One region of the Pseudomonas sp. H1_D04 genome, then DNA from elsewhere that is predicted to be linked to it. Evidence: predicted binding sites of a transcription regulator. Region 1 holds the regulator's gene; each other region holds the start of a gene.
The links. The regulator FliA, encoded in region 1, starts transcription of late flagellar genes. The targets are predictions, from matches to a motif close to CTAAAGTTTNNNNNNNNNNNGCCGNTAA.
Positions count from the first base shown of each region.

Region 1 (7,557 bases):
TGCTTCAGCTTCGGCCTTGACGGCACTGAGGGAGTTGAGCAGTTGTTCGAACTCGTTGTCCGTCACATCCGCTTCAGGCTCCGCCACCGGCTCAGGCGCGGCCTCAACCACCGGCGCTGCCGTGGTGTCGGCCGGCTCTGCATAGCGCGCCAGGGCGGCCAGCAGTTCCGGGGTGGCCGCCGTGATCGGGGCACGTTCGCGAACTTCGCTGAACATGCCGTTGACCGCATCCAGTGCTTCGAGAATCACGTCCATCAATTCCGAATCAACGTGACGCTCACCCTTGCGCAGGATGTCGAACACGTTCTCGGCGATGTGGCAGCACTCCACCAGCTCATGGAGCTGGAGGAAGCCGGCGCCCCCTTTTACAGTATGAAAACCGCGAAAAATTGCATTGAGCAGGTTCGCATCATCCGGTCGGCTTTCCAGCTCGACCAGTTGTTCGGACAGTTGCTCTAAAATTTCGCCGGCCTCTACAAGGAAATCCTGAAGGATCTCTTCATCGGCGCCGAAGCTCATGTGGGTGCTCCTTAGAAGCCTAAACTGGATAACAGGTCATCTACGTCATCCTGACCTGACACAACGTCTTCACGTTTATCGGCATGAATCTGCGGACCTTCACCCTTGGCGAGATGTTTTTGTGGATCTTTTTCAGAGAGGATCGCTTCGCGGTCATGTTCGATGCCGGCAAAACGGTCTACCTGGCCAGCCATGAGCACCAATTTGAGCAAATTGCTTTCCACTTCGGTAACCAACTGGGTTACACGTTTGATCACCTGACCGGTGAGGTCCTGGTAATCCTGGGCCAGCAGAATGTCATTGAGGTTGCTGGAAACCGTGCGGTTTTCCTGTTCGCTGCGCGACAGGAAACCGTCGACCCGACGGGCCAATTCACGAAACTCTTCAGCCCCGACTTCGCGACGCATGAAGCGGCCCCAGTCAACGCTGAGGGCCTGGGCTTCATTGGCCATGCCGTTGACCAGAGGCGTGGCATTTTCCACCAGGTCCATGGTGCGGTTAGCCGCGGCTTCGGTCAGCCTGACCACATAGGACAGGCGTTCGGTGGCATCAGTGATCTGCGAGATTTCTTCGGCCTGGGGCATGTGCGGGTCAATCTGAAAATTGACGATCGCACTGTGCAGCTCGCGTGTGAGCTTGCCCACTTCCTGGTACAGGCCGCGGTCACGGGTCTGGTTGAGCTCATGGATCAACTGCACCGCGTCGCCGAAGTGGCCTTTTTCAAGGCTGTCGACCAACTGGTGAGCATGCTTTTTCAGGGTCGACTCAAAGTCTCCCTGTGACGTTTCTTTATGCTCCATAGCTCCCCCGCGATGGCATTAGCCGTGGATGCGTTCAAAGATCTTTTCGATCTTCTCTTTCAAGGCCTGTGCAGTGAATGGCTTGACTACGTAACCGTTGACCCCGGCCTGGGCGGCTTCGATGATCTGTTCACGCTTGGCTTCGGCGGTCACCATCAACACGGGAAGGCTGCGCAGTTTTTCGTCGGCACGCACGTGGCGCAACAAGTCGATACCGGTCATGCCCGGCATGTTCCAGTCTGTTACCAGAAAGTCGATGCTCCCGCTGTTGAGGATCGGAATCGCCGTAAGGCCGTCATCCGCCTCGACCGTGTTTGTGAACCCAAGGTCACGCAACAGGTTTTTTATGATCCGCCGCATCGTTGAGAAGTCATCAACGATGAGGATTTTCATGTTCTTGTCCAATTCGACCTCCAAGCAGTCTTAAACGCGCCCAGCACCTGGACGCGCCATTTCAATCAACAGGCATTACACAAAAAGGACTGCCGGGGGCACCACGGATCGAACCCACGAAGGCCTATCACCTTCGCGGTATCGCTTTGCAATGCTCCCCACACTGCCTGTCAGCGCGCTCGCCACTCTCCCAAACGCCCCCGCAAGCGGGCTGCGCATTGGCTGTGCAACTGGCTGACACGCGATTCGCTGACCCCCAGGACCTCACCGATTTCCTTGAGGTTCAGCTCTTCGTCGTAATACAGCGCCAACACTAACCGCTCGCGCTCGGGCAAGTTGGCAATGGCGTCCGCCAATGCACCCTGGAAGCGTTCATCTTCCAGGTCGCGTGACGGTTCCATATGCGCGCTCGCGCCGTCCTCGTGCAGCCCTTCGTGTTCGCCGTCCTGCAACAGGTCGTCGAAACTGAACAGGCGGCTGCCCAAGGTATCGTTCAAAATCCCGTAATAATCGTCGAGACTCAATTGGAGTTCGGCCGCAACTTCATGATCTTTAGCGTCGCGACCGGTTTTTGCTTCAATTGCACGAATTGCGTCGCTGACCATGCGCGTATTTCGGTGCACCGAACGCGGCGCCCAATCACCTTTACGCACCTCATCAAGCATCGCGCCACGGATACGGATACCCGCATACGTCTCGAAACTCGCGCCTTTGCTGGCATCGTATTTGGTCGACACTTCGAGCAAGCCGATCATGCCGGCCTGGATCAGGTCCTCGACCTGCACGCTGGCGGGCAGGCGAGCCAGCAAGTGATAGGCGATACGCTTGACCAGCGGCGCATAGCGCTCAATCAACTCACCCTGACTGTCACGGGCAGATTTCTTGTAGGCGTTGTAGCCATTCGCTGTCATAGCACCGGTCCTGCGCTCGTCTGATGTACCAATCGCTCGACGAAAAACTCCAGATGCCCACGAGGGTTGGCGGGCAACGGCCAGGTATCGACCTTCTGGGCAATAGCCTTGAACGCCAATGCGCATTTGGAACGAGGGAACGCTTCGTAGACTGCACGCTGCTTTTGCACAGCCTTGCGCACGCACTCGTCGTAGGGAACTGCGCCGACGTATTGTAAGGCGACATCGAGGAAGCGATCCGTGACCTTGGTCAACTTGGCGAACAGATTGCGCCCTTCCTGCGGACTCTGGGCCATGTTGGCCAGGACGCGGAAGCGGTTCATGCCGTAGTCACGGTTAAGCAGTTTGATCAGGGCGTAGGCGTCGGTGATCGAGGTGGGTTCATCGCAGACCACCAGCAGGACTTCCTGCGCGGCGCGCACGAAGCTGACCACGGACTCGCCGATCCCGGCGGCGGTGTCGATCACCAGCACGTCGAGGTTGTCGCCGATATCACTGAATGCCTGGATCAGGCCGGCATGCTGCGCCGGGCTCAGGTGCACCATGCTCTGGGTACCGGAGGCAGCCGGCACGATGCGGATCCCGCCAGGGCCCTGGAGCAGCACGTCGCGCAGCTCACAGCGCCCCTCGATCACATCGGCAAGGGTGTGTTTGGGCGTCAGTCCCAGCAGAACGTCGACGTTCGCCAGCCCCAGGTCAGCATCCAGCAGCATGACGCGACGGCCAAGCTCTGCCAGGGCCAGGGACAAATTCACTGACACGTTAGTCTTTCCGACGCCACCTTTGCCGCCGGTCACCGCGATCACCTGTACGGGATGCATGCTGCCCATTTTATTTCTTTACCTTGTCTTGCTTAGACGCAGGCTACATGGCTTGGCCGCGTGAATCGCTTGCAGACCATCAATGTAGGTACATTTCACGGTGTTCATCCTGACTTCAACCGACCCGTTTTGCCGGGTTGTGGTAGAGGTCGGCGAACATATCGGCCATCGCTTCCTCGCTAGGCTCTTCTTGCATTTGCACGCTGACGGCACGGCTGACCAACTGATGACGGCGCGGCAGATGAAGATCATCCGGGATCCGCGGCCCGTCGGTCAGGTAGGCAACCGGTAATTCATGACTGATAGCCAGGCTCAACACTTCACCCAGGCTGGCGGTTTCATCCAGTTTCGTGAGGATGCAACCGGCCAGGCCACAGCGTTTGTAGCTATGGTACGCAGCGGTAAGAACCTGTTTTTGGCTGGTGGTTGCAAGCACCAGGTAATTTTTCGACTTGATACCACGCCCGGCCAGGGTTTCCAGTTGCATGCGCAACGCCGGGTCGCTGGCTTGCAAGCCGGCGGTGTCGATCAGCACCACGCGCTTGCGCAGCAGCGGATCGAGGGCGTTGGCCAGGGACTGGCCCGGGTCGACGTGGGTCACCGGTACATTGAGGATGCGGCCCAACGTCTTGAGCTGCTCCTGGGCGCCGATCCGGTAGCTGTCCATGCTCACCAGCGCGATATTATTCGCGCCGTACTTGAGCACATAACGCGCTGCCAGCTTGGCGAGGGTGGTGGTCTTGCCCATGCCGGCAGGGCCGACCATGGCGATCACACCGCCCTCTTCCAGGGGTTCGATTTCCGGGGTAGCGATCATCCGCGCCAGGTGGGCCAGCAACATGCGCCAGGCCTGGCGTGGTTCTTCGATTTCGGTGGTCAGGGCCAGCAGGTCGCGGGACAACGGGCCGGACAAGCCAATGCGTTGCAGGCGACGCCACAGGTTGGCCTGTTGCGGTTTGCTGCCTTGCAGCTGCGTCCAGGCCAGCGAGCCGAGCTGCACTTCCAGCAGTTCGCGCAGGCCGTTGAGCTCAAAGCGCATCGAGTCGAACACACGCTGGTCAACTGCGGCGGCCGGGGCTGGCGCGGCAGGACGCGGCGGCTCGACGAAGGTCGGCTCAACCAGTGGTTCGGCAGCGGTCAGCGGCAGCCCGGCGAACAACTGGCGATTGGTGGTGGTATCGCTGTCGCCACGCATGCTCAGCTCAGCCTGGGCCGAGACGATGCGCGAAGCGGTCTTGCGCAGCTCGTCTTCGAGCTCCATGTTCGGTACACGCGGCGCCAGCGCCGAGGGGGTGTAATCCAGGGCAGCCGTCAGCTCGACACCGCCGGCAATACGACGGTTACCGATAATCGCGGCGTCGGCGCCCAGCTCATCACGGACCAGTTTCATGGCCTGACGCATATCGGCGGCGAAAAAACGCTTAACTTGCATAACCCACTACCCTCAGCCGTTGGGCCCTACTGTCGCGACGATAGTCACTTGCTTGTTGTCAGGAATTTCCTGATAAGCCAAAACGTGCAAATTCGGTACTGCCAAGCGTCCAAACCGCGACAACATCGCGCGGACCGGACCTGCCACCAGCAGAATCACCGGTTGGCCCTGCATTTCCTGACGCTGTGCGGCGTCGATCAACGAACGCTGCAGCTTTTCAGCCATGCTTGGCTCCAGCAGAACGCCCTCTTCCTGGCCTTGTCCTGCCTTCTGAATACTATTGAGCAATATTTGTTCCAACCTTGGTTCCAAGGTGATCACAGGCAGCTCAGAGTCAAGCCCTACAATGCTTTGCACGATTGCACGGGACAATCCGACACGCACCGCAGCCACCAGCGCGGCGGTATCTTGACTCTTGGCGGCGTTGTTGGCGATGGCCTCGGCAATGCTGCGAATGTCGCGTACCGGTACCTGTTCGGCCAGCAGCGCTTGCAGCACCTTGAGCAATTGCGACAGCGACAGCACCCCGGGCACCAGCTCTTCCGCCAGTTTTGGCGAGGCTTTGCCCAGTAAGCCCATCAATTGCTGGACTTCTTCGTGGCCGATGAGCTCGTGGGAGTGCTTGTACAGAATCTGGTTGAGGTGGGTCGCGACGACCGTGCTGGCGTCCACCACGGTATAGCCCAGTGACTGCGCCTGGCTGCGCTGGCTGATTTCGATCCACACCGCCTCCAGGCCGAAAGCCGGATCTTTGGCGGTAATGCCGTTGAGGCTGCCGAACACCTGGCCTGGGTTGATCGCCAACTCGCGATCCGGATAGATCTCGGCTTCAGCCAGGATCACCCCCATCAGGGTCAGGCGGTAGGCGCTCGGAGCCAGGTCGAGGTTGTCGCGGATGTGCACGGTGGGCATCAGGAAGCCCAGGTCCTGCGAGAGTTTCTTACGCACGCCCTTGATCCGCGCGAGCAATTGGCCGCCTTGGTTGCGGTCCACCAGCGGGATCAGGCGATAGCCGACTTCCAGGCCGATCATGTCGATGGGGGTCACGTCGTCCCAGCCCAACTCCTTGGTTTCCTGGGCGCGGGCTGGCGATGGCAGCAGTTCTTGTTGACGCGCAACTTCTTGCAGGGCTTGGACCTTGACCGCGTTTTGCTTCTTCCAGAACAGGTAGGCACCACCGCCCGCCATGGCCGCCATGCTCAGGAACGACACATGGGGCATGCCCGGGACGATACCCATGATCGCCATGATGCCCGCCGCCACGGCCAACGCCTTGGGCGATGCAAACATCTGCCGGCTGATCTGCTTGCCCATGTCTTCGGAGCCCGACGCACGGGTCACCATGATGGCTGCAGCTGTAGATAACAACAGTGATGGCAATTGCGCCACTAAACCGTCACCGATGGTCAGCAAGGCGTACACCTTGCCCGCATCGCCGAAGGTCATGCCGTGCTGAAAGATACCGACGGCCATGCCGCCGATCAGGTTGATGAACAGAATCAACAGGCCAGCGATGGCGTCACCGCGCACGAATTTGCTGGCACCGTCCATGGAGCCGTAGAACTCGGCTTCCTGTGCCACTTCCAGGCGGCGGGTCTTGGCTTGATTCTGGTCGATCAGACCGGCGTTGAGGTCGGCGTCGATGGCCATTTGTTTGCCGGGCATGGCGTCGAGGGTAAAGCGCGCGCTCACCTCGGAAATCCGCCCGGCGCCCTTGGTGACCACCACGAAGTTAATGATCATCAGGATCGCGAACACCACGATACCGACCACGTAGTTACCGCCGATCACCACCTCACCGAAGGCCTGGATCACCTTACCGGCGGCCGCGTGGCCGTCCTGGCCGTGGAGCATGACGACGCGGGTGGACGCCACGTTGAGCGCCAGCCGCAGCAGGGTCGCCACCAGCAGGATCGTCGGGAATACCGCAAAGTCCAGCGGCCGCAGGGCGTAAACGCACACCAACAGGACCACGACCGACAACGCAATGTTGAAGGTGAAGAACACGTCCAGCAGGAACGGCGGCATCGGCAACATCATCATTGCCAGCATCACCAGCAACAACAACGGCACACCCAGATTGCCCCGCGAGAGGTCAGTCAGGGTCGTACGGGCCGTGCCGAGCATTTGAGAGCGATCCACCACCGGTATTCCTCGTTTCCTTGAAGCAAACTTTTGACGCCGGAAGGCGTCCTGGAGGCGGTATTGCAAGAAGCCTTCCAACTTTTGCTTTAAAAAACGCGGATTGCTCCCAAGCACGCTGGAGCACTATCAAGCCGGGCAATTCAACTGACGATCTGCACATCCGTAGCCTGATCACCCTTTTGACCTTTTTCTACTCTGAACTCCACTTTCTGCCCCTCCTCAAGGGTTTTATAGCCCTCGCCCTTGATCGCCGAATAGTGGACGAAGAGATCTCCCCCACCATCCTGACTGATAAAGCCATAGCCTTTTTCCCCGTTAAACCACTTCACCGTACCTGTCGACATTGCCGCTCTCCTGACATCTCGCTCAGCACACCACACGAGACTCACTGGATAATCTTGATAGTGGACGCGAATACGCCCTCAGGGCGGTGGATCCTCGTAAATTGCACCCTTAGGCCCTCTCTGAGCCAAATCCCTGCAGAACTCGTGAGATCCACCAACACGTGTTCGTCGCCGCCATCCATTGCAATCACT
Region 1 covers NZ_CP162826.1:3,965,407-3,972,963, reverse strand. The annotation lists gene AB4N82_RS18450 (chemotaxis protein CheA) at 1-519, opposite strand, end outside; gene AB4N82_RS18445 (protein phosphatase CheZ) at 531-1,319, opposite strand; gene AB4N82_RS18440 (chemotaxis response regulator CheY) at 1,338-1,712, opposite strand; gene fliA (RNA polymerase sigma factor FliA) at 1,883-2,623, opposite strand; gene fleN (flagellar synthesis regulator FleN) at 2,620-3,453, opposite strand; gene flhF (flagellar biosynthesis protein FlhF) at 3,560-4,876, opposite strand; gene flhA (flagellar biosynthesis protein FlhA) at 4,889-7,003, opposite strand; gene AB4N82_RS18415 (cold shock domain-containing protein) at 7,162-7,365, opposite strand.

Region 2 (7,557 bases), 2.5 Mb from region 1:
CGGCGGCGACCGTGCCTTTTTGCAGGCGGTCAATCATGCCCTGGATTTCCTGGGTGCTGGTCTGGGTGCGACTGGCGAGGGCACGTACTTCGTCGGCGACCACCGCAAAACCACGGCCGGCCTCCCCTGCCCGCGCGGCTTCAATCGCCGCGTTCAGGGCCAACAGGTTGGTCTGCTCGGCAATCGAACGGATTACGCTCAATACGCTGACAATCGACGCCACATCCTGCTGCAGGCTGTCGAGGGATACGCCGCTGCTGCGGATATCGCTCACCAGTGCATGGATCTGCGCGATGCTGCCGTCCACCACCCGCTTGGCGGCCTGGCCTTCGGCGTCGGTCTGTTGCGCCGCCACGGAGGCGCCCTGGGCACTGCGCGCCACTTCTTGCGCAGCCGAGGACATCTGGTTGATCGCGGTGGCCACCTGGTCGGTCTCGTGGCGCTGGCGTTCCATGGCCTGCTCCGAGCGCTGGGCCTGGTCGGACACCTGGCTCACCAGCCCGGTCAGTTGCGCGGTCATTTCAGTGATCTGGCGCACCAGGCCGTGGATCTTGTCGACAAACCGGTTGAACGCGCCGGCCAGCTCGCCCAACTCATCCTGGCTGGTGATGGCCAGGCGGCGGGTCAAGTCGCCTTCACCGGCCGCGATGTCATCAAGGTTGGCTTTCATCAGGTGCAGCGGACGCAGGATGGTATTGGCCAGCAGCATGCCCACGGCGGCAATCACCAACAGCACCACCGCGGCCACGCCAAGGATGCTCAGCAACACGCCTTCCATGCGCTTTTCTACCTTGGCCTCGACCACTGCCACCTGGGCTTCGATGCCGTCCAGGTTCACCGAGGTACCGATGACCATGTCCCACTTGGGCAGGTATTCGGTGTAGCCGAGCTTGGGCACCAGTTCGGTCTGGCCGGGTTGGGTGGAGCTGTATTGCAGGTAGTGGCTGCCGTCCTTACCGACCTTGACCAAGTCGCGGTTGACGTAGACGCCGTTGGGGTCACGGTTGTCCTTGAAACTCTTGCCCACGCCGTCGGGGCTGTTGCCCTTGAACAGGCGGATGGTCTCGGAGTCGTAGCCGAAGAAGTAACCGTCCTTGCCGTAGCGGGTGTTGGACAGCAGCTTGACCACCTCGGCGCGCGCCGCTGTGTCGCCAGGTGCGGCAGCGTCGTAAAGCGGCTTGATGGTGGTCATGGCCACTTCTACATAACTTTGCAGAGTGGCCTTGGCGTCGTTGAGCAGGCGCTGGCGGGTTTCATCCACCTCGTTGCGCGCCTGCCCCTGGAGGATCCATACGGTGGTCAGGCTGATCACCACGGCAAACAGCAGCACCGGCGCGATCGCGAGGGACAGTACTTTGGCCTTCAAATTCAGACGCATGGCTTTTCTCTCTTATTAGGCGACTTGAGAGGTTATCGACCAACGTCAATGAATCTGTAGATCAGAGCGTCATCGCCGCAAACCAGCCAAATGCCAGCAACGGGATGTTGTAGTGCAGGAACGTCGGCACCACGGTGTCCCAGATATGGTGATGCTGGCCGTCGATATTCAGGCCGGAGGTCGGGCCGAGTGTCGAGTCCGACGCCGGTGAACCGGCGTCGCCCAGCGCACCCGCCGTACCGACGATGCACACGATGGCCATCGGGCTGAAGCCCAACTGCACACACAGCGGCACAAAAATCGCGGCAAGGATCGGCACCGTGGAAAACGACGAGCCGATGCCCATGGTCACCAACAGGCCCACCAGCAACATCAACAACGCACCGACCCCACGGCTGTGGCCGATGAACGCCGCCGAGGTCTCCACCAGCGAGCGCACGTCGCCGGTGGCCTTGAGCACCTCGGCAAAGCCTGAGGACGCAATCATGATGAAGCCGATCATAGCCATCATCTTCATGCCTTCGGTGAACAGGTCGTCGGTGTCGCGCCAGCGCACAATCCCCGACACCGAGAAGATGAGGAAGCCGGCCAAAGCGCCGATGATCATCGAGTCCAGCCACAGTTGAATGATGAACGCCGAGGCAATCGCCACGCCGGCCACCATCAGGGTCAGCGGGTTGTACTGAACGGCCACTTGCTCGACCCGCTCGATTTTTTCCAGGTCATACACACGTTTTTTGCGGTAGCTGATAAACACCGCCACCAACAGGCCAACCACCATGCCCAGGGCGGGCAGGCTCATGGCGTGGGTCACGTTGACCTGACTGATGTCCACCCCACTGTTGGCCACATTGGCCAGCAGGATCTGGTTAAGGAAGATGTTGCCGAAGCCCACCGGCAGGAACATGTAGGGGGTGATCAGGCCGAAGGTCATCACGCAGGCAACAAGGCGGCGATCCAGTTGCAGCTTGGTCAGCACGTACAACAGTGGCGGCACCAGCAGCGGGATAAACGCAATGTGGATCGGCAGGATGTTCTGCGATGCAATCGCCACTATCCACAGCAGGCCGATCAACAGCCATTTGACGTGGCTGCCGCCGCTGGCTTCCTGGCGGTCGACCAGCAACAGCGCCTTGTCCGCCAGGGCGTGGGCCAGGCCTGACTTGGCAATCGCCACCGCGAAAGCGCCGAGCAATGCGTAGGACAACGCCACGGTCGCGCCGCCGCCCAAACCGCCGTTGAAGGCTTTGAGCGTGGCTTCGATGCCCAGGCCACCGGTCAACCCGCCCACCAGGGCGCCGACAATGATGGCGATGACCACATGCACGCGGGACAGGCTGAGCACCAGCATGGTGCCGACCGCGGCGATGACTGCGTTAATCATGGTTACCTCAAGCAGAAACATAAAAAACAGGCATGCCCGCGCCCAGGTGGCCATTGGCTGGCGACCCGCGTGCAGGCTTTAAGGAGGTCTTATTAGAGGGCGCGCACTTTGCAGCAGGTAGGGCTACATGTCAAAAAACGACACCGATTTCAGATTTAAATTGATTGTTTGAATAAAGAAGCCTTCACAGCGGCCGATAAACTGACTCTATGTGCTTTCAGGTTAAGGATGTCCCGATGTCGCTCAGGCAGCTCTCCATTCAATGGAAAATCACCCTGCTCGCCGGTCTTTGCCTGCTAGGGATCGTGACCCTACTGGTGGGTTTGTCGCTGTATCGCATGGCGCAAAGCTCGGAGCAGGTCCAGGCGTCCAGCATGCAGATGCTCAACACCTCCGCCCAGGCACGCATCGAAGCCCAGGGCGAAGCGCAGGCGCTGGGTATTCGTCGACAGTTCATGGATGCCTACCAATACGGCCACGGTTTTTCCCGTCAGGTCCTGTTCCTGCGCGAACAGGCCGAAAAGCGCTTCCTCGATGCCTTCGACACCCGCGAAGACCTGACCCGCCAGGTCAAGGCCGCGCTGCAGGCCAACCCGGACTTGCTGGGTTTGTCCCTGGTGTTTGAAGCCAACGCGCTGGACGGCAAGGACGAGTTGTTCGCCGATCAGGCGGAGCTAGGCAGTAACAACAAGGGCCGCTTCGCCCTGTACTGGTCTCAGCCGACTCCGGGCACACTCACCTCGATGGCGCTGCCTGAAAGCGACATGGCCGACACCAGCATTGGCCCCAGTGGTGAACCGGCAAACGCCTGGTTCACGTGCCCACGCACCACCCTCAAGCCATGCGTGATCGAACCCTACTTTTATATGATCAACGGCCAGAACGTGCTGATGACCAGCATCGTGTTCCCGCTGATGGTCAACGGCAAAGTCATCGCGTCGCTGTCGGTGGACATCAACCTCAACAGCCTCCAGGCCGTGAGCCAACAGGCCAGCAAAAAACTGTACGACGGCCAGACCCAGGTGAGCATCCTCAGCTCCACCGGTTTGCTCGCCGGCTACAGTGCGGATGCCACTCAATTAAGCAAACGCCTGGATCAAGTCGACACCGTCAGCGGCCCTAAAGTGCTCAGTGCATTGGCCAGCGGCCCACAGATCCGCAGCCTGCGCACCGACCTTCAGCTCAAGGTGCTGGCGCCGTTCGCGCCGATCCCCGACGGCAAACTGTGGGGCGTATTGCTGGATGTGCCGGAAAAAGTCCTGGTCGGCCCAGCCGAAGCACTGAAGGCGCAATTGGATGCCGACAACGCGCGTGGCACGTTGCTGGAACTGGGCCTGGGCCTGCTGGCCGCGGTGATCGGCCTGATACTGGTATGGCTGATGGCCCGCAGCGTGACGCGGCCGATCCTCGGCGTGGCACACATGCTCGAAGACATCGCCAGCGGCGAAGGCGACCTGACACGTCGCCTGGCCTACGACAAGAAGGATGAATTGGGGCAGCTCGCGGGCTGGTTCAACCGTTTCCTCGACAAGCTGCAGCCGATCATTGCCGAAGTGAAACGCTCGGTGCAGGACGCTCGTGGCACCGCCGACCAATCCGCCGCGATTGCCACGCAGACCAGCGCCGGCATGGAACAGCAGTACCGCCAGGTCGACCAGGTGGCTACCGCCTCCCACGAAATGAGTGCTACCGCCCAGGACGTCGCACGCAGCGCGGCCCAGGCCGCGCAAGCCGCACGCGATGCCGACCAGGCCACCCGCGACGGCCTGACCGTGATCGACCAAACCACCACCAACATCGGCCACCTGGCGGCGGATATGAGCACGGCCATGGCCCAGGTCGAAGGCCTGGCCGCCAATAGCGAGAAAATCGGCTCGGTACTTGAAGTGATTCGCGGCATTGCCGAGCAGACCAACCTGCTGGCGCTCAACGCAGCCATCGAAGCCGCCCGCGCCGGTGAGGCCGGTCGTGGCTTTGCGGTGGTGGCGGATGAAGTGCGCAACCTTGCGCGGCGCACCCAGGAATCGGTGGAAGAAACCCGCCTGGTGATTGAGCAACTGCAAAGCGGCACCGAGGATGTAGTCGGTTCCATGGGCAACAGTTATCGCCAGGCGCAGGGCAGTGTCGAACAGGTCGGCCAAGCCGTGACGGCCCTGCGCCAGATTGGCGATGCGGTCACAGTGATCAGCGACATGAACCTGCAGATCGCCAGCGCCGCCGAAGAGCAAAGCGCGGTGGCCGAGGAGATCAACAACAACGTGGCAACCATTCGCGATGTGACCGAGTCGTTGTCGGAACAAGCCAATGAATCGGCGCGGGTGAGCCAGGCGTTGAACAGCCTGGCGAATCAGCAGCAGGGGTTGATGGACCAGTTCCGCGTCTGAGGATTGAAGAGGGTCAAATGTGGGAGGGAGCCGGTCGAATCGTCGCACCGCCCCTTCCACAGGGCAATTCGATCAGCACCTTGAGCCCGCCCAGCTCGCTTTCCTGCAACTGCAACACCCCACCCCACACCTCGACGATATCCCGCACGATCCCCAGCCCCAAACCATGGCCATCAATCTGCTCATCCAGGCGTGTGCCACGGCTGAATACCTGATCGCGCTGGGTTTCGGGGATACCGGGGCCGTCATCCTCAACCGCCAGCAGGTAGCTGTTGGCGGTTTCACTGATATTCAGCCGCACATCGGCATCCGCCCATTTGCAAGCGTTGTCCAGCAGGTTGCCGAGCAGTTCCAATAGGTCTTCCCGGTCCCAAGGCAATTGCAAGCCTGGGGCCGCGTGGTAACTGAGGTCCAGGTGCTCGCCATGGACCATGTTCAGGGTGGCCAGCAAACCGGGCAGTTCTTTTTCACAGTCGAACAAGGCGCCCGGCAAGGTTTCGCCGGCCAGGCGTGCGCGGTTGAGCTCACGGTTGAGGCGCTGTTGAACCTGCTCCAACTGCTCGCGCAAGAGTTTGCTCAGTTTAGGGTGATCCTTGAGCGCCTCGCTCGACGCAGCGCTCAACAGCACCGCCAGCGGGGTTTTGAGGGCATGGCCCAGGTTGCCGAGGGCATTGCGTGAGCGCTTGAGGCTGTCTTCGGTGTGGGCCAGCAGGTGGTTGATCTGCGCCACCAGCGGCTCCAGCTCCAACGGCACTTGGGTGTCGAGTTGCGAGCGCTGGCCCTGCTGCAATTGGGCGATCTGGTTGCGGGCGGTTTCCAGCGGGCGCAAGGCGCGACGTACGGTGACCCGCTGCAGGATCAATACCAGCAGCAACGCCACCAACCCCAGCACCAGACCGATCTGACGCATCAGCCGGAAGCTTTCCCGCACCGGTGTGTAGTCCTGAGCCACGCTGATGGAAATTGATTGGCCAAAGCGTTTGTAGTCCGAGCGCAATACCAGCAACTGCTGGCCTTCCGGGCCCAGTTGCAGGTTGCCCTTGAGCCCCACTTCGGGCAGTCGGGGCAACTCCTGATCCCACAGCGAACGGGAACGCCAATGGGTGTCAGCAAAATCGATACGGAAGTAATGCCCGGAAAACGGCCGCTGATAGGCCGGCGAGAGGCGCTGCTCATCCAACTGTACGCCGTTGGGCCCGCGCACCAGCGCCACCAACAGGTTTTCAGCGTCGTTGCGCAACCCCGCTTCCAGGTAGCGCTGCAAACCGGCTTCGAACAACCACAGACTGGTTTGCGCCAACACCAGGCCGACGATCACCATCACACTGATCAACCCCAGGCTGAGGCGGCGTTGAATCGACTTCATGCAGGGCTGGCGCCAAAGCGGTAACCCTGGCCGCGCCGGGTTTCGATCACGCTGCGCCCCAATTTGCGGCGCAGGTGATTGACGTGGACTTCCAGCACGTTGGAATCGCGCTCTGTCTCGCCGTCATACAAGTGCTCAGCCAGGTGGCTTTTCGACAGGATCTGTTCGGGGTGCAGCATGAAGTAGCGCAACAGGCGGAATTCGGCGGCGGTCAGTTGGATCTCGTCACCGTCGCGCAGTACGCATTGGCGACCTTCGTCCAGGTGCAGCCCGGCGGCCTGCAAGGTGGGCTGGTTGGCCTGGCCGTGGGAACGGCGCAACAGCGCCTGGATGCGCAGGTGCAGTTCTTCGGGGTGAAAGGGTTTACTCAGGTAGTCGTCGGCACCGGCCTTGAGCCCTTCGATCCGTTCTGCCCACGAATCGCGGGCGGTAAGAACGAGCACCGGAGTGGCCAACGCGGCTGCACGCCATTGCGCCAGCACCTCAAGGCCGGGCAAACCGGGCAGGCCGAGGTCGAGGATGATCAGGTCGTAGGGTTCGCTGCGGCCCTGGTAAGCAGCGTCGCGGCCGTCGGCCAGCCAGTCGACGGCATAGCCCTGGCGCTGTAGGCCGGCCAACAATTCATCGGCCAGGGGTACGTTGTCTTCCACCAGGAGCAGGCGCATCAGTCTTCCTCGTCTTTGATCAGTACACCGTTGGTGGCGTCGAGTTTAATCTCACGTACCACACCTTCGGTGGTCACCAACTCCACTTCGTAGGCATATTGGCCGTGTTTTTTCTCAAGCTCGGCTTCCAGCAAACGGGAGCCTGGATACCGCGCCATGGCCTGCTGCAACAGTTGCTCCAGCGGCAGGATCACCCCCTGCTGGCGCAGCGCGAGGGCTTCGTCCTGGTTGAGATCGCGGGCCTGCAAACCTGAGCAGAACACCACCAGCACCAACGCCACTCGACTGCCGGCGCGTAAATTTACCTTCATTACGTATCCTGATGATTCTTGAGAACCTGCCCGGTGAGCGCGTCCAATTCAACATCCCATTCAATGCCG
Region 2 covers NZ_CP162826.1:92,055-99,611, forward strand. The annotation lists gene AB4N82_RS00450 (methyl-accepting chemotaxis protein) at 1-520, opposite strand, end outside; partial or broken gene AB4N82_RS00455 (cache domain-containing protein) at 557-1,378, opposite strand; gene AB4N82_RS00460 (Na+/H+ antiporter family protein) at 1,440-2,759, opposite strand; gene AB4N82_RS00465 (methyl-accepting chemotaxis protein) at 2,999-5,146, shown strand; gene AB4N82_RS00470 (sensor histidine kinase) at 5,160-6,512, opposite strand; gene AB4N82_RS00475 (response regulator transcription factor) at 6,509-7,177, opposite strand; gene AB4N82_RS00480 (PepSY domain-containing protein) at 7,177-7,488, opposite strand; gene AB4N82_RS00485 (PepSY domain-containing protein) at 7,488-7,557, opposite strand, start outside.
Region 2: the regulator FliA is predicted to act here: its motif matches at 2,935-2,962, upstream of AB4N82_RS00465 (methyl-accepting chemotaxis protein).

Region 3 (7,557 bases), 2.4 Mb from region 1:
CACTGGGCGGTTTTGCCGAAAGCCTGCACGGTGGTTTCCGAAAACGGTCCGCCGCCCTGGTCGGCGACCATCAGCATTACCACACGGCCGTTGCAGCTCATCGAACGCAACAGCAGGTGTTCGCCTGTGAACAGACGGCGCAGGATCGGCGGCAGCAAGGCCGAGAACTGCGCGTGGTTGTCCGGCGTGAGGCGTACTTGGGCGGATTTCTCCAGCAGGCGCTGTAGCAGCGTGCTGTTGACCACGTCCAGGCTCAATTTGGCGGCGTCTTTGGGCAGACCGTCGGCCTGGTGCACGCGCAAGGTGCTCAGGGCGCGATCGGCCATGAACAACAAGACTCGCTGCATGCCGCTGGCCACCAGAGCTTCCTTGGCGCAGGTGGTCAAATGCATGGCGTTGGCAAAGCGGCTTGGTTCCAACAGCAGTTCGGTGCAGCGGTTACGCCACACGGCCAGGGCCTCGGCAGTCGGTGGCGGCGCCGGCAGCAGGCCGCGATGAATCTTCTGCACATTCCACGGCCAGATCAGCGACAGCGCCGGGTGCCAGAGGTCGGGCATTAGAGTGCTGCGGGCGCTGGTGACGGCTTGTTGGTGAGATTGTTGCTGCACTTCAGCCAGCGGTTGCTGCAAATACAGCGCGGTAAGGTATTGCCAGCGTTGAGTGTGCGGGCAGGTCCAGGACTCTTGGGCTGACATCGCCAGGCCGTTGGCTAGCAGCACGGTATTGGCCGGCTGGTTCAGCCAACGGCGCAGGTTGGGTTCGGCGTCTAGCAATTGCTGATGGCGCAATGAGTCGTCTTCACGGGCGATATGAAGTGCCTTGACCAGCAAGCGTTGCTCGTTCAACAGCAGGTTATAGCCCTGGGATACCCAGATCGGTAGGTGCCAGGCTTCGGTCAGGCCTAGGCACAGGTCCAGCAGGCGCACGCCGAACAGCTCCTGCTCGACTTTGCGTGCAGGCTCGCCCTTGTGGATGACACGCAGTTCCCACTCTTCAAGGAGCTTGGGGTAGGCAACGGCCATCGGCCACAGCGGCGACAGAAACAGCAGGCTACCCCAGTGGATGTCTTGCCAAAGCCGCGCCAGACGACTGCCGAACAGACCGTTGGCTTGCTGCGACGCGTGCTGGCTCACCAGCAACAGTTGACGCAATGCTACGGGAATCTCTTGGGCGGGCACCGAGGGCAGGCGCGCCAGCAGTTCCTCGGCGCGCTTGAGGCCCAGGCGATTGAGCGCTACTTCGAGGTTTTCCGCCGGCTCCGCCAGGCTGCCATGGTTATGGCTGTTGGCCTCGCGCATGACGCTGAGTACCAAAGCCGGGCTGTTTTGCATCAGCTCGGCAATATCTCGCAACGAACTGCGGCTGTCGCGGATGGCTTTGCACACACGGTCGTGGCTGGCCTGGGGAACTGGCAGCAGCACGTCGTCCAGGCGCTTGATCCAAGCGGCGAGAGAGATAGGTCTTACAGATGGGACTGTCGTTTCATTAGCCATGATTGGGGCGCGATCATCACTTGCGGTCAACACGCCCGGAGCGGGCCGAACTGGCTTTTCGCCTTAACGGGCTATAGTCTGGCGCAGTTTTGCCGATAAGAGGAACAAGAGTTTTCCAGTTCCCCCAAATATGTCCATGAACCCGACGGCGCAAGTACTCATCTCCTATGGCTAAAATTATCGGCATCATCGTCGTCTTCGCGAGCGTGCTCGGCGGGTACGTCCTGTCCCACGGTAAAATTGCGGCACTGATCCAGCCTTTCGAGGTGATGATCATTGGCGGTGCTGCACTGGGCGCTTTCCTTCAGGCCAACCCCGGTTACATGACTATGCACGTGGTCAAGAAATCGCTGGCCATGTTCGGTTCGCGCTTCACTCATACCTTCTACCTGGAAGTGCTGGGCCTGGTGTACGAGATCCTCAACAAGAGCCGCCGCGAAGGCATGATGGCCATTGAGGCCGACATCGAGGACGCCTCTGCCAGCCCGATTTTTGCCAAGTACCCGGCCGTGCTCAAAGACGAGCGCATGACCGCCTATATCTGCGATTACCTGCGCATCATGTCCTCCGGCAACATGGCTCCCCATGAGCTGGAAGGCCTGTTCGACATGGAATTGTTCAGCCTTAAAGAAGAGCTGGAGCATCCTTCCCACGCCGTGACCGGCATCGCCGACGGCATGCCCGGCTTTGGTATCGTCGCGGCGGTACTCGGTATCGTGGTGACCATGGCCTCCCTGGGCGAGGGCGATCAGGCGGCCATCGGTATGCACGTAGGTGCGGCGCTGGTGGGTACCTTCTTCGGTATTCTCGCCGCTTACGGTTTCTTCGGCCCGCTGGCCACCTCCCTGGCTCACGATGCCAAGGAAGAAATCAACCTGTACGAATCGATCAAGGCCAGTCTGGTAGCGTCCGCGTCCGGCATGCCGCCATCGTTGGCAGTGGAGTTCGGTCGCAAGGTCTTGTACCCGAAGCATCGCCCAAGTTTCGCCGAGCTGGAACAAGCGGTTCGCGGTCGCTAAGCCATGGAAAACAACCAGCCGATAATCATCAAGCGCGTCAAGCGCTTCGCTGCGGGGCACCATGGCGGCGCCTGGAAAATCGCCTTCGCCGACTTTGCGACGGCGATGATGGCGTTCTTCCTGGTGCTGTGGCTGATGTCGACCGCCACGCCCGAACAGAAGATCGCCATCGCCGGTTACTTCAAAGATCCGATTGGCTTCTCGGAGAGCGGCACGCCCTTTGTGATCGACCTGGGCGGCTCGCCGCAGTTGGCCCCTGAGCGCACCATCAATCCAGAGGTCAAGACCGAATCGCCTCAGGAGAACATCCCGATCGAGCGCGACACCGTCGAGAGCATGGCTGAACAGGTTGAGCAGGAACGCCTGGAGCTGTTGCTGCAAGAGTTGCAGACCAAGGTGGATGAAAATCCGCAGTTGCTGAAATTCAAGGATCAGATCTCGTTCGAGATCACTCCGGAAGGCTTGCGCATCCAGATCACTGATGCCGCCAATCGGCCGATGTTCGATTCCGGCAGTGCGCGGCTAAAGCCGTACTTCGAAGACATCCTGTTGGCCATGGCTGACACCATCAAGGCAGTGCCGAACAAGATAAGCATCAGCGGCCACACGGACGCCAAGCCGTATGCCGGCCAGGGTGACTTCGGCAACTGGGAACTCTCGGCCAACCGCGCCAACGCTGCCCGTCGTGCGTTGGTGGCAGGCAGCTACCCCGACCCGCAAGTGGCGCGCGTGGTGGGTTTTGCCTCCTCGCAGCTATTTGAACCCAAGGATCCGTTCAATCCGATCAACCGTCGCATTGATATCGTCGTGCTGACCAAGAAGGCTCAGCGTGCGATAGAAGGTGATCAGCCACCTGTCGTGCCAACCCCAGGTGCGGGCGCGCCGGGCGAAGTGCCGGTTGACCCGAATGCCATTCCGCCAGGGCAGGAGCCGTTGCCGGCCCATGAACTGCGGCAGAAGCTGAACCTGTTTGACGATGGTGGGATGAAGGATCCTACGGCGCCTAAGACGGGCTCGTAAGTTCTTTTGCGGTTGTGATGAGCGGGGCAAGCCCGCTCATCACCAAAAGCCCGCTCACCCGCAACGCGGCGGGCGGGCGGTTTAGTAACTGCTCTCGGGCAAGCTCGCAATAATCGACCGATAGCTGTTCATCCGCTGCTGCTGCACACGGCCATCGTCCAGGGCCTTGAGCAACGCACAGCCCGGCTCGCGGTCGTGTTTGCAGTCGCGGAAGCGGCACGTACCGATCAGGTCGTTGAACTCGATAAAGCCGGCTTCCACATCGCTGCGGCTGACGTGGCCGAGGCCGAACTCTCGAATGCCCGGGGAGTCGATCAGTTCACCGCCGCCGGGGAAGTGGAACAATCGCGCGGTGGTGGTCGTATGAGTGCCCTGGCCGGACAGTTCCGACAGCGGGCCTACACGGGTGTCGACTTCCGGCAGCAGGCTGTTGACCAGCGATGACTTGCCAACGCCCGACTGGCCGACAAACACACTGATGCGTCCGTCCAACTGCTGTTGCAGCTGTTCCATGCCGTTGCCGTGGTGAGCCGAGACTTCCAGCACTGGGTAACCCAAGGTGCGGTAGACCGCCAGCAACGCGTTGAGCGCTGGGGCGTTCTGTTCGTCGATCAGGTCGAATTTGTTCAGCAGCAACAGCGGGCGAATACCCGCATGCTCAGCCGCCACCAAATAGCGGTCGATCAGGTTGGCATGGGGCTCGGGCAACGGTGCGAACACGATCACGATCATGTCGACGTTGGCCGCTACCGGCTTGAGTTGGCCGCGGCTGTCAGGACGACGCAGTTCGGTGGTGCGCGGCAGTTGGGCGACGATCACGCCGATGCCCTGGTTGCCGGCGCGCCACACCACCTTGTCGCCGGTGACCAGTGCAGGCAGGTTGGCGCGCAAGTGGCAGCGGGATACTTGGCCTGCGAGTTCGCCTTCCAGCGCCTCGACTTCGACCTGCACACCAAAGTGCGCGATCACCAGGCCCGTTTGCTCGGGGCCCAGGTCGCCGCCCTCGAGCGCTTCCACGGCGGAGGATTCACGTTTGGCGGCGCGTGCGGCGCGCTCACCTTGAATCTTTTCGATGCGCCAGTTTTGGCGACGGTTGAGCTGGCGTTTGGCCATTGGTGTTCCGTGTCGATAATGCAAAGGTTGGGTGAAACGGTCGCGAGTCTAGCACGGCCCCGCCTGCTAAACTGCGCAGCTACGCCAAGGTGCCAAGAGAATCAAGCCATGCAAAACCCACAGAACCTGATTTGGATCGATCTGGAAATGACCGGTCTGAACCCTGACACCGACGTCATCATCGAGATGGCGACCATTGTCACCGACAGCAACCTCAACACCTTGGCCGAAGGTCCGGTGATCGCCATCCACCACAGCGACGCCGTGCTCGCCACCATGGACGAGTGGAACACCCGCACCCATGGCAACTCCGGCCTGACTCAGCGTGTACGCGACAGCCGAATCAGCATGGCCGAAGCCGAAGCCGAAACCATTGCCTTTCTGGAACAGTGGGTGCCCAAGGGCAAATCGCCGATCTGCGGCAACAGCATCTGCCAGGACCGCCGCTTCCTTTATACCCACATGAAGGCGCTGGAAAGCTACTTCCACTACCGCAACCTGGATGTGTCCACGCTCAAGGAACTGGCCGCGCGCTGGGCGCCGGAAGTCAAAGACAGCTTCCATAAAGGCAGCACCCATCTGGCGCTGGATGATATTCGCGAGTCGATCGCCGAGCTGCAGCATTACCGCAAGCATTTCATCAAGGCTTGAAATGGGGGCGGCTGACCGGGCGCCATCGCAGACAAGCCAGCTCCCACAGTTGAATGTATTCCCAGGTCCAAATGTGGGAGGGGGCTTGCCCCCGATGCAGGCAACTCGTTTTATCGCCAAGCGCCCCCTTTTGGTGCCATCAGCAAATGATTAGACTGCCGGCCTCTTTGCAAGGATCGCCATCATGCTGCTGATGCTCTACCTCATCGCCATCACCGCCGAAGCCATGACCGGTGCCTTGTCGGCTGGTCGGCGCGGCATGGACTGGTTTGGTGTGGTGCTGATCGCTTGCGTAACGGCGCTGGGCGGCGGCTCGGTGCGCGATGTGCTGTTGGGGCATTACCCGCTGACGTGGGTCAAACACCCGGAATACCTGGTGCTGACCTCCGTCGCGGCGCTGGTGACGATCTTTATCGCACCGTTGATGCGCCATCTGCGCTCGCTGTTTCTAGCGCTGGACGCCGTAGGCCTGGTCGCGTTCACGCTGATCGGCTGCATGACTGCACTGGAAATGGGCCACGGCATGCTGGTGGCCTCGGTCAGCGGGGTGATCACCGGCGTCTTCGGCGGCATTCTCCGGGATATCTTCTGCAACGACATTCCGCTGATCTTCCGCCGTGAGCTGTACGCCAGCGTGTCATTTCTGGCCGCCTGGTTCTACTTGCTCTGTCTGTATCTGGAATTGCCCAGCGAGCAAGCAATTCTGCTGACCCTGTTCAGCGGCTTTCTATTGCGCCTGCTGGCGATCCGTTTTCACTGGGAAATGCCCAAGTTCGTCTACAACGACGACGTGCACTAGCGCGTAGCGTGTTGGTTCAGCGCCCATTCCACATGTTCGCGCACCAACTCCGACGGGTAATCCCTGCGTGTCTTCAAGGCTTCCAGCACCGGAATGCTTGACGGCGCATTGCCCAGGCCCACCGCGAGGTTGCGCAGCCAGCGCTCGTAGCCCGCGCGGCGCAGGGGTGAACCTTCGGTGCTGCTGAGGAATTTATCCTCATCCCACATAAACAGTTCGGCCAGTTCTGCGTTATCCAGGTTATGCCGTGGCTTGAAATCGCCCTCGGCGGTGGATCGAGCGAAACGATTCCACGGACAAACGATCTGACAGTCATCACAACCGAACACCCGATTGCCGATCAATGGGCGCAAGTCTTCAGGGATCGCGTTCTTCAGTTCAATGGTCAGGTAGGAAATGCAGCGCCGGGCGTCCAGCACATAGGGACCGACGAAGGCATTGGTTGGGCAGATATCCAGGCAGGCGGTGCAGCGGCCACAGTGTTCGGTGCTGTGTGGCTCATCGACCGGCAGCGGCAAATCGACGAACAGTTCGCTGAGGAAGAAATAACTGCCGGCCTTGCGGTTGAGTACCAGGGTGTTTTTACCGATCCAGCCCAGGCCGGCTTTTTCGGCGATGGCTTTTTCCAGTACGGGGGCGCTGTCGACGAACGCACGAAAGCCAAATGGGCCGATCTGTGCCTGAATGCGGTCGGCCAGTTGCTGTACGCGTTTGCGGATCAGCTTGTGGTAGTCGCGGCCCAGGGCGTAGCGCGAGATGTAGGCTTTTTCCGGCTGGGCCAGCAGTTGCGCCATTTGTGTGTCGCCAGGCAGGTAGTCCATGCGCAGCGACACCACGCGCAACGTGCCGGGCACGAGCTCGTCGGGATGGGAGCGCTTGCTGCCATGGGCGCCCATGTAGTCCATCTCGCCGTGGTAACCCGCGTCTAGCCAACGTTGCAGGTGCTGTTCATGCTCGGCCAGATCCAGGCCGCTGATGCCGACTTGTTGAAAGCCCAGTTCGCGGCCCCAGTCTTTGATCGATTGGGCGAGGGCGGGCAGATCGGAGGTAATAGCGGGCATGAGACACGGGAAACCACAGGTTAGATGCGTATAATTCTGCCAGACATCGGAGCTTGAAGACGCATGCCGCAGACAAAACACGAAATAACCGACGTTCAGTCCTTGTTGCCCGGCCATTTGCCGCAACTGGCTGCGCGTTCCCCGGACGCCCATAAAGGCCAGTTCGGCCATTTGTTGGTCATTGGTGGCGACCGCGGCTTTGGCGGCGCTGCGCTGTTGAGCGCGGAAAGTGCCTTGCGCAGCGGCGCCGGCATGGTGTCCCTGGCCACTCGCCTTGAACACGTGCCTGCCGCGTTGGCCCGCGTGCCTGAGGTCATGACCGTGGGCGTGAGTTCGGCGAACCAGCTTATGGGCTTGCTGGAAAAAATCTCGGTAATCGTTATTGGTCCGGGGTTAGGTGA
Region 3 covers NZ_CP162826.1:1,574,190-1,581,746, reverse strand. The annotation lists gene AB4N82_RS07340 (HDOD domain-containing protein) at 1-1,493, opposite strand, end outside; gene motA (flagellar motor stator protein MotA) at 1,661-2,512, shown strand; gene motB (flagellar motor protein MotB) at 2,516-3,532, shown strand; gene rsgA (small ribosomal subunit biogenesis GTPase RsgA) at 3,614-4,645, opposite strand; gene orn (oligoribonuclease) at 4,754-5,296, shown strand; gene AB4N82_RS07315 (trimeric intracellular cation channel family protein) at 5,478-6,095, shown strand; gene queG (tRNA epoxyqueuosine(34) reductase QueG) at 6,092-7,156, opposite strand; gene AB4N82_RS07305 (NAD(P)H-hydrate dehydratase) at 7,220-7,557, shown strand, end outside.
Region 3: the regulator FliA is predicted to act here: its motif matches at 1,565-1,592, upstream of motA (flagellar motor stator protein MotA).

Region 4 (7,557 bases), 1.8 Mb from region 1:
CGGAGACCGCCTGCTATGAAGATGACCGAAGCGCAAGTCGCCACCTTTTGCCTGAGCCTGCCCGGCGCACGGGAGGACTACAAATGGGGCGGCGTGCGAGTGTTCTCGATTGCCGGCAACAAGATGTTCGCCCTGCAAAACCTGCGCGGCGACTCGTTGGCGTTCAAGGTCGACAAGGAACTGTTTCTCGGCCACGTGGACCGCCCCGGTATCCACCCCGCGCCATACCTGGCGCGTGCGCAGTGGATCATCATGAACACGCCCTACCCGCTGGGCGCCGAGGAACTGCGTGGCTTGTTGCAGCGCTCCCACCAACTGGTGGTGAGCAAGCTACCCAAGCGCACGCAGATTGGTTTGTTGCTAGAGGACTGACAGTAACGTGCCGCCAAGGAACAACTGGTCCAACCAGAACACTTGGTGCAACAGCACAATCACCCAGAACAGCAGCTGGAAAGACACCTTGCGCGTCTTGTGCCGGAACACCTGCTGAGCAATCAACGCCCCGGGCCAACCGCCGGCCAACTCAACGGCGTGCAGGATGTTTTCCGGGGTGCGCCAGCTGTCGGTGCGCGCCTTGCGTTTATCACTCCAGTACAGGAAAAACGCGATCACGCTGACCACGCCATAGGCCACCAGCGGGATCACGGTTTCGCCGCGCTGCCACACCAGCACCGACCCCAACAGCGGCGCGGCGCACAGCAGCACAAAGATCGCCGCCTTCAAGCGCGGGTGCTGGATGATCATGCCGTTGCCGCCGCCCAGTCGATCCAACCGAACTGCCAAGTCGCCAGGATCAGTAGGCCAAACCCGATGCGGTACCAGGCAAACGCCGCGTAGCTATGGCTGGCGATGAACTTGAGCAGGCCCTTGACCGCGATCATCGCGAAGATGAACGAGGTGATAAACCCAATGGCAAAGACCGGCAGGTCCGCTGGCTGGAACAGGTCGCGGTACTTGTAGCCCGAGTACACCGCAGCACCGACCATGGTCGGCATGGCGAGGAAGAACGAGAACTCGGTAGCAGTCTTGCGCGACAGGCCGAACAGCAGGCCGCCGATGATGGTCGAGCCGGAGCGCGAAGTGCCCGGGATCATCGCCAGGCACTGGGCAAAGCCTACCTTGAGTGCATCTTTCCAGGTGATGTCGTCGACGGTCTCGGCATGCACTTCATGCTCGCGGCGCTCGGCCCACAGCATGATGACGCCGCCCACCACCAGCGCTGTGGCGACAGTGATCGGGTTGAACAGGTAGTGGTGAATCAAGTCGGCGAAAATCACCCCAAGGACCACGGCCGGCAGGAACGCAATCAGCAGGTTGATCGTGAAACGCTGCGCATTGCGCTGGGTTGGCAAGCCGGTGACAACGTCGAGAATCTTGCGCCGAAACTCCCAGACCACCGCCAAAATGGCGCCGAGCTGAATAATGATGTTGAAGGCCATCGCACGTTCACCGCCGAAATCGAGCAAGTCGGCAACGATGATCTGGTGGCCGGTACTGGAGATCGGCAGGAACTCCGTCAACCCCTCCACTACGCCGAGAATCAATGCCTGAATGGCGGTCCAAAAATCCATGCTTCCCCCAAAGGTCATGCGCTATGGCACGCCTTGTTAGTCTTTTTTAATGGTTCACTGACGACGAGCGCGCTGAAGGCCCAGTGTTGATGATGATCAACACCAGTCTGCAAAAATTCTGTGAAAATCAGGCAGTACTCAGGTTTTTCGATTACGGGCCGAAAGCCTATCAGACAAGGCGTAAAAGTCGATGCGACGCCCACAATTATAAAAAGCCCGGAGTGACAGGACGATGAACAGTTTGCGCAATATGTCGATCAGCCGACGCCTATGGCTGATCCTGATAGTCGCCCTGCTGATGCTGCTGGCCCTGGGTTTGCTGATGCTCAAGCAGATCCATGACGACCTTTACCAAGCCAAACGCCAACAGACCCAACACGTGGTCCAGACCGCCAGCGGGATCCTGACGTTCTATCACGGCCTGGAAACCACCGGCGTGATGACCCGTGACGCCGCCCAGAAACAAGCCCTGAGCGCGGTGCGGGGGTTGCGTTACGACCATGACGACTATTTCTGGATCAACGACCTCACGCCCGTGATGATCATGCACCCGGCCAACCCCAAGCTCGATGGCCAGAACCTTTCGGCTATCCGCGATCCCGATGGGTTTGCTGTGTTCAACGAGTTCGTCAGCCTGGCAAAAGCCAAGGGCGCCGGGATCGTCAACTATCGCTGGCCCAAGCCCGGCGCACAGGCCCCCGTGGCCAAGACTTCCTATATCCAGCTGTTCGAGCCCTGGGGCTGGATTATCGGCTCCGGCGTCTATGTGGACGACGTGCAGGCCGAGTTCAGCGGCCAAGTGTGGAAAGCCTCCATGATCGGCCTGGGCATTGCGCTGGTGATGGGCCTGCTAGTGTCGCTGATCGTGCGCAGCATCGTGCGCCCGTTGCAGGCGGCGGTGAATGCCATGGGCAATATCGCCAGCGGTGAAAGCGACCTGACCCGCAGCCTCGACACCCACGGCCGTGACGAAATCACCCAACTGTCCCAGCACTTCAACAGTTTCACCGCCAAGCTGCGTCAGGTGGTAAGCCAGTTGCAGGTGTGCGCGAACGCCTTGGGTCAGTCCTCTACCGACCTGGGCAACAACGCCAGCTCGGCCCATGACCGCAGCCAGCAGCAGTCGCAGCAGATGGAGCTGGTGGCCACTGCCATCAACGAAGTCACCTACGGCGTGCAGGACGTGGCCAAGAACGCGGAACATGCCGCCAGCGAAATGCGCGATGCCCAGGCCCAGGCGCACCAAGGCCAGGTCAATATCGACAGCAGCCTGCAACAGATCGACCAACTCTCCAGCACCATCAGCCAGGCGGTGGAAGTGATCCGCACGCTGTCCAGCGAAAGCACCCAGATCGGTGGCGTGCTGGAAGTGATCCGCTCCATCGCCGACCAAACCAACCTGCTGGCCCTGAACGCTGCCATCGAAGCGGCTCGCGCCGGGGAGCAAGGCCGAGGGTTTGCGGTGGTGGCCGACGAAGTGCGCCTGCTCGCCCAACGCACGCAAAAGTCCACCGCCGAAATCCAGGTGATGATCGAGCGCCTGCAAGGACACTCGGAAGCGGCGGTCAAGGTGATCAGCGACAGCCACAGCGCCTCCCAACTGACCATTGAGCAGGCAGGTCAGGCCGGTGCCAGCCTCACTGCGATTGGGCAGGCCTTGCACAACCTCAACGGCCTGAACGCGTCCATCGCCAGTGCCACCCTGCAACAGGCCCATGTGGTGGAAGACATCAACCAGAACGTCACCCAGGCGGCGGGCTTGTCCCACAGCACGGCACTGGCAGCGGAACAGTCCAGTGTGGCCAGCGCGCATTTGCGCGGGTTGAGCGAGCAGCTCGACGGCCTCTTGCGCCAGTTCAAGGTCTAATACTGCTCCAAATGTAGGGGGGGGCTTGCCCCCGATGGCGATATATCAGTCTGCATAGGTGCAACTGACCTTTCGCTATCGGGGGCAAGCCCCCTCCTACATTTGCCCTACTGTGTTTTGAAGATTGCTGGCCTGTGGTTACAATCCCCGCCCTCTCCCACTCCCCAAGGAACCGCCATGTCCGGGCTTGAATTGTTCGCCGCTGCCCTGGGGGTGATCGCTGTCTGGCTGACGGTCAAGCAAAACCCATGGTGCTGGCCCATCGGGCTGGTGATGGTGTTGCTGTACACGTGGGTGTTCTACGACGTGAAACTCTATTCCGACATGCTGCTGCAGGTGGTCTACGCCGCGCTGCAAGTCTATGGCTGGTGGCAGTGGACCCGCGCGGGCGAGGTCAAGCAAGGCCGCCAGGTCACGAGCCTGGGGGTGCCGGCAATCATGACCAGCCTCGCGATCGGCGCGGTGGGCAGCCTGCTGCTCGGTGCCGCCATGGCCCACTGGACCGATGCTGCGCAACCCTGGCTCGACGCGGCCCTCACCGGCTTCAGCCTGGTGGCGCAAATGTGGATGGCGCAGAAACGCGTGCAATGCTGGCCGTTGTGGATTGCCGTGGATGTGATCTTCGTCGGGCTGTTCCTCTATAAAGGCCTGTACCTCACCGCCGGGCTCTATGCCTTGTTCACCGTGATCGCCGTGCAGGGCTGGCGTGAATGGCGCGCCGATCCGGCGTTGCGCACATGAAAGTAGTGGTTTTGGCGGGGCCTGAATCCAGCGGCAAAAGCTGGCTCGCAGCGCAGTTGCACGCGCACTTTGGTGGGTTGATGGTCGGCGAGTATGTGCGCTATTTCATTGATCACCATCAGCGCGATACCTGCCTGGCGGATATCCCGGCCATCGCCCACGGCCAACTGGCCTGGGAAGACGCGGCCCGCGCCGAACAACCTCGCCTACTGGTTCTCGACACCCATCTGCTCACCAACAAGCTGTGGAGCCAGACCCTGTTCGGCGACTACCCGGCGTGGCTCGACGATGAGTTGTTGGCACGTCATTACGACCTGCACCTGTTGCTCTCCCCCGAAGATGTGGAGTGGACGGCCGATGGCCAACGCTGCCAGCCGGAACTGGAGGATCGTCGCGCGTTTTTCCAGCAAAGCCTGGACTGGATGCACCAGCATCAGCAGCCGGTGGTGGTGATTCGCGGGAATTGGGAGGAACGCTGCAAAGCCGCGTTTGCTGCGGTAAAACAGCTGTTGCAGTGAGCGAGCTTGTCGAATCGTCGCATCGCGCGAACCGGGTGGCGAAGCCGCCCAAAAACAAACACCGCGATCTGCCTGGCAGACCGCGGTGTTTTTTATTGGGAACCGAGGCGTTTAGTAGCCCAGGGAAAGCCCAGTATTACGACGCGGGTCGTTAGCCCCGTAGAAGCGATTGTTACCCACCGGCTTGCCACCCAGGGACGGCGCACCTACCAGGATCGCCGCCAAGTGGTTGGCATCCTGCGGCCCTGCAAACTTATGGCCCCAGCTTTCCAGAAGCTTCTGGGTATCCGGGCTGACCGCGAAGGTCTCAAGGTTGGTGGTTTCCGGCATCCACTGCTGGTGGAAACGCGGCGCATCCACGGCTTCCTGGATGTTCATCTTGTAGTCGATCACGTTCAAAATGGTCAGCAGGGTCGCGGTGATGATGCGGCTGCCACCCGGCGTGCCCACCACCATGACGGCCTTGCCATCCTTGGTCACGATGGTTGGGCTCATCGACGACAACGGCGCCTTGCCCGGGGCGATGGCGTTGGCTTCACCCTGCACCAGCCCGTACATGTTCGGCACGCCGACCTTGACGGTGAAGTCGTCCATTTCATCGTTGAGAATCACCCCGGTCTTGCTCGCCATCACGCCCGCGCCAAACCAGTCGTTGAGGGTGTAAGTGACGGACACCGCATTGCCCCATTTGTCGACGATGGAGTAGTGGGTGGTGTTGTTGCCTTCATGGGGCGAGACCCCCGGTTTGATCGCCTGGGAATCACCGGCCTTTTGCGGCTCGATAGCATCACGCAGCTTGGCGGCGTAGTTTTTATCCAGCAGATGCTCGATCGGGTTCTTCACGAAATCCGGGTCGCCGAGGTAGCTGTTGCGGTCCACATAGGCGTGGCGCATGGCTTCGATCTGGTAGTGCAGGCCTTGGGCCGAGTGATAGCCCAGGTCGGCCATCGGGTAGCCTTCGAGGATATTCATGATCTGGCAGATCACTACACCGCCCGAGCTCGGCGGCGGCGCGGAAACGACGTGGTAACCCCGGTAGTCGCACTCGATGGGCGCCAGTTCGCGGGTCTTGTACTTGTCGAGGTCGGCCTGGGTGATGATGCCTTTGCCTGCCTGGCTGGAATCTACCAGGGCCTTGGCGACCCAACCTTTATAGAAACCGTCCGAACCTTTGGCGGAGATTTCCTTCAGGGTCTTGGCCAGGTCTTTCTGCACCAGTTTCTGTCCGACCTGCATCGGCTGGCCGTTGTGCAGGAAGATAGCGCGCAGGTCCTTGTCTTTTTCGAATTCGCCGGTTGCGGTGTGCAGCAGGTCGATGTCGCCTTGTTCCAGGGCGAAACCGTTTTCTGCCAGCTTGATCGCCGGGGCAATCACCTGGGCGCGCTTGAGGGTGCCGTACTTGCTCAAGGCCAGTTCCATGCCCGACACGGTCCCCGGCACGCCTACAGCCAGGTGACCCTTGGCGCTGAGGCCTTCGATGACGTTGCCGTCCTTGTCCAGGTACATATTGGCGGTAGCCGCCAGCGGGGCTTTTTCGCGGAAGTCGAGGAAGGTCTTGCGCCCGTCCGCCAGTTGCACGGTCATGAAACCGCCGCCGCCCAGGTTGCCCGCCGCCGGGTACACCACCGCCAGCGCATAGCCTACGGCCACGGCCGCATCCACCGCGTTGCCCCCGGCCTTGAGCACATCCACGCCCACATGAGTTGCCAAATGCTGAGCCGTCACCACCATGCCATTTTCACCGGCCACCGGGGCTTGGGAAGCAGCTTGTACACCACTGACCGTCAACACCAGGGCAGTGGCAATCAAGGTACGGCTGAAGGGTTGGTATTTCATCCATGGCTACTCGGGTTGTTGAGATGCACCAAAATAGCTCGTCGGCAATTTAATCCCCAGCGCAATGGCGTTTTTATTACAGAACTTGTCGGTCATAGAACGGACCGAAAAAAACCAATCTTTAGCTGACCCACTGCAATCGTGGGACAAGCTCCCCTCCCACACTTTTTTAACCGCGTTTAATCAGTGAGCGCCGGGGTTGGCTCGCAGAGTTGCGGTGGTGCACACCAATATCCGCTACCATCCCGGCCACTTCGTCGAGGGCGGGATCTAGGTCAAGAAGGCCTCGGTGATGAAAGACATGGTCGAAGGCAACCCATTGGCAGCGTTCTGCGCCGAGGTGTTGCCTCTGGCGCATGAAGCGGTGATTACCAAGCAGTACGCCAGCGCGCAGCTCGCGCCTACAACAACTGCCGACTGTATAAAAACCATAAGTCACCGCCAGGAGACACCCAATGCCCAGTGCGAATCCAGTGCCCGCGAACACAGTCGCCGACCCGGTCAACACGCTTTACCACAAGATCACTTGGAAGCTGATTCCCTTCCTGTGCTTCTGTTATCTGGCCGCGTACCTGGACCGAATCAACATCGGCTTCGCCAAGCTGCAGATGCTCGACCAACTGCAGTTCAGCGAAACCGCGTTCGGCCTCGGCGCGGGCCTGTTCTTTGTCGGCTACATCATCTTTGAAGTGCCGAGCAACCTGGTGCTGGAGCGGGTCGGCGCGAAGATCTGGATCGCACGCATCATGATCACCTGGGGCCTGCTCTCGGCCTGCACCATGCTGGTTACGTCCACGACCCAGTTCTACATCCTGCGTTTTTTTCTCGGCGCCGCCGAAGCCGGGTTCCTGCCGGGCGTGCTGTACTACCTGACCACCTGGTTTCCCACCCATCGACGCGGGCGCATCATTGCGCTGTTCATGATCGGCCTGCCGCTGTCCAGCGTGATCGGCGGCCCGCTGTCCGGCTGGATCATGGGCCACTTCGACCACGTGGGCGGCCTGCGCGGCTGGCAGTGGTTGTT
Region 4 covers NZ_CP162826.1:5,804,535-5,812,091, forward strand. The annotation lists gene AB4N82_RS26980 (LysR substrate-binding domain-containing protein) at 1-19, shown strand, start outside; gene AB4N82_RS26985 (MmcQ/YjbR family DNA-binding protein) at 16-372, shown strand; gene AB4N82_RS26990 (DUF1294 domain-containing protein) at 361-744, opposite strand; gene AB4N82_RS26995 (undecaprenyl-diphosphate phosphatase) at 741-1,571, opposite strand; gene AB4N82_RS27000 (methyl-accepting chemotaxis protein) at 1,804-3,438, shown strand; gene pnuC (nicotinamide riboside transporter PnuC) at 3,616-4,179, shown strand; gene AB4N82_RS27010 (AAA family ATPase) at 4,176-4,697, shown strand; gene ggt (gamma-glutamyltransferase) at 4,809-6,533, opposite strand; partial or broken gene AB4N82_RS27020 (cysteine hydrolase family protein) at 6,751-6,966, shown strand; gene AB4N82_RS27025 (MFS transporter) at 6,989-7,557, shown strand, end outside.
Region 4: the regulator FliA is predicted to act here: its motif matches at 1,709-1,736, upstream of AB4N82_RS27000 (methyl-accepting chemotaxis protein).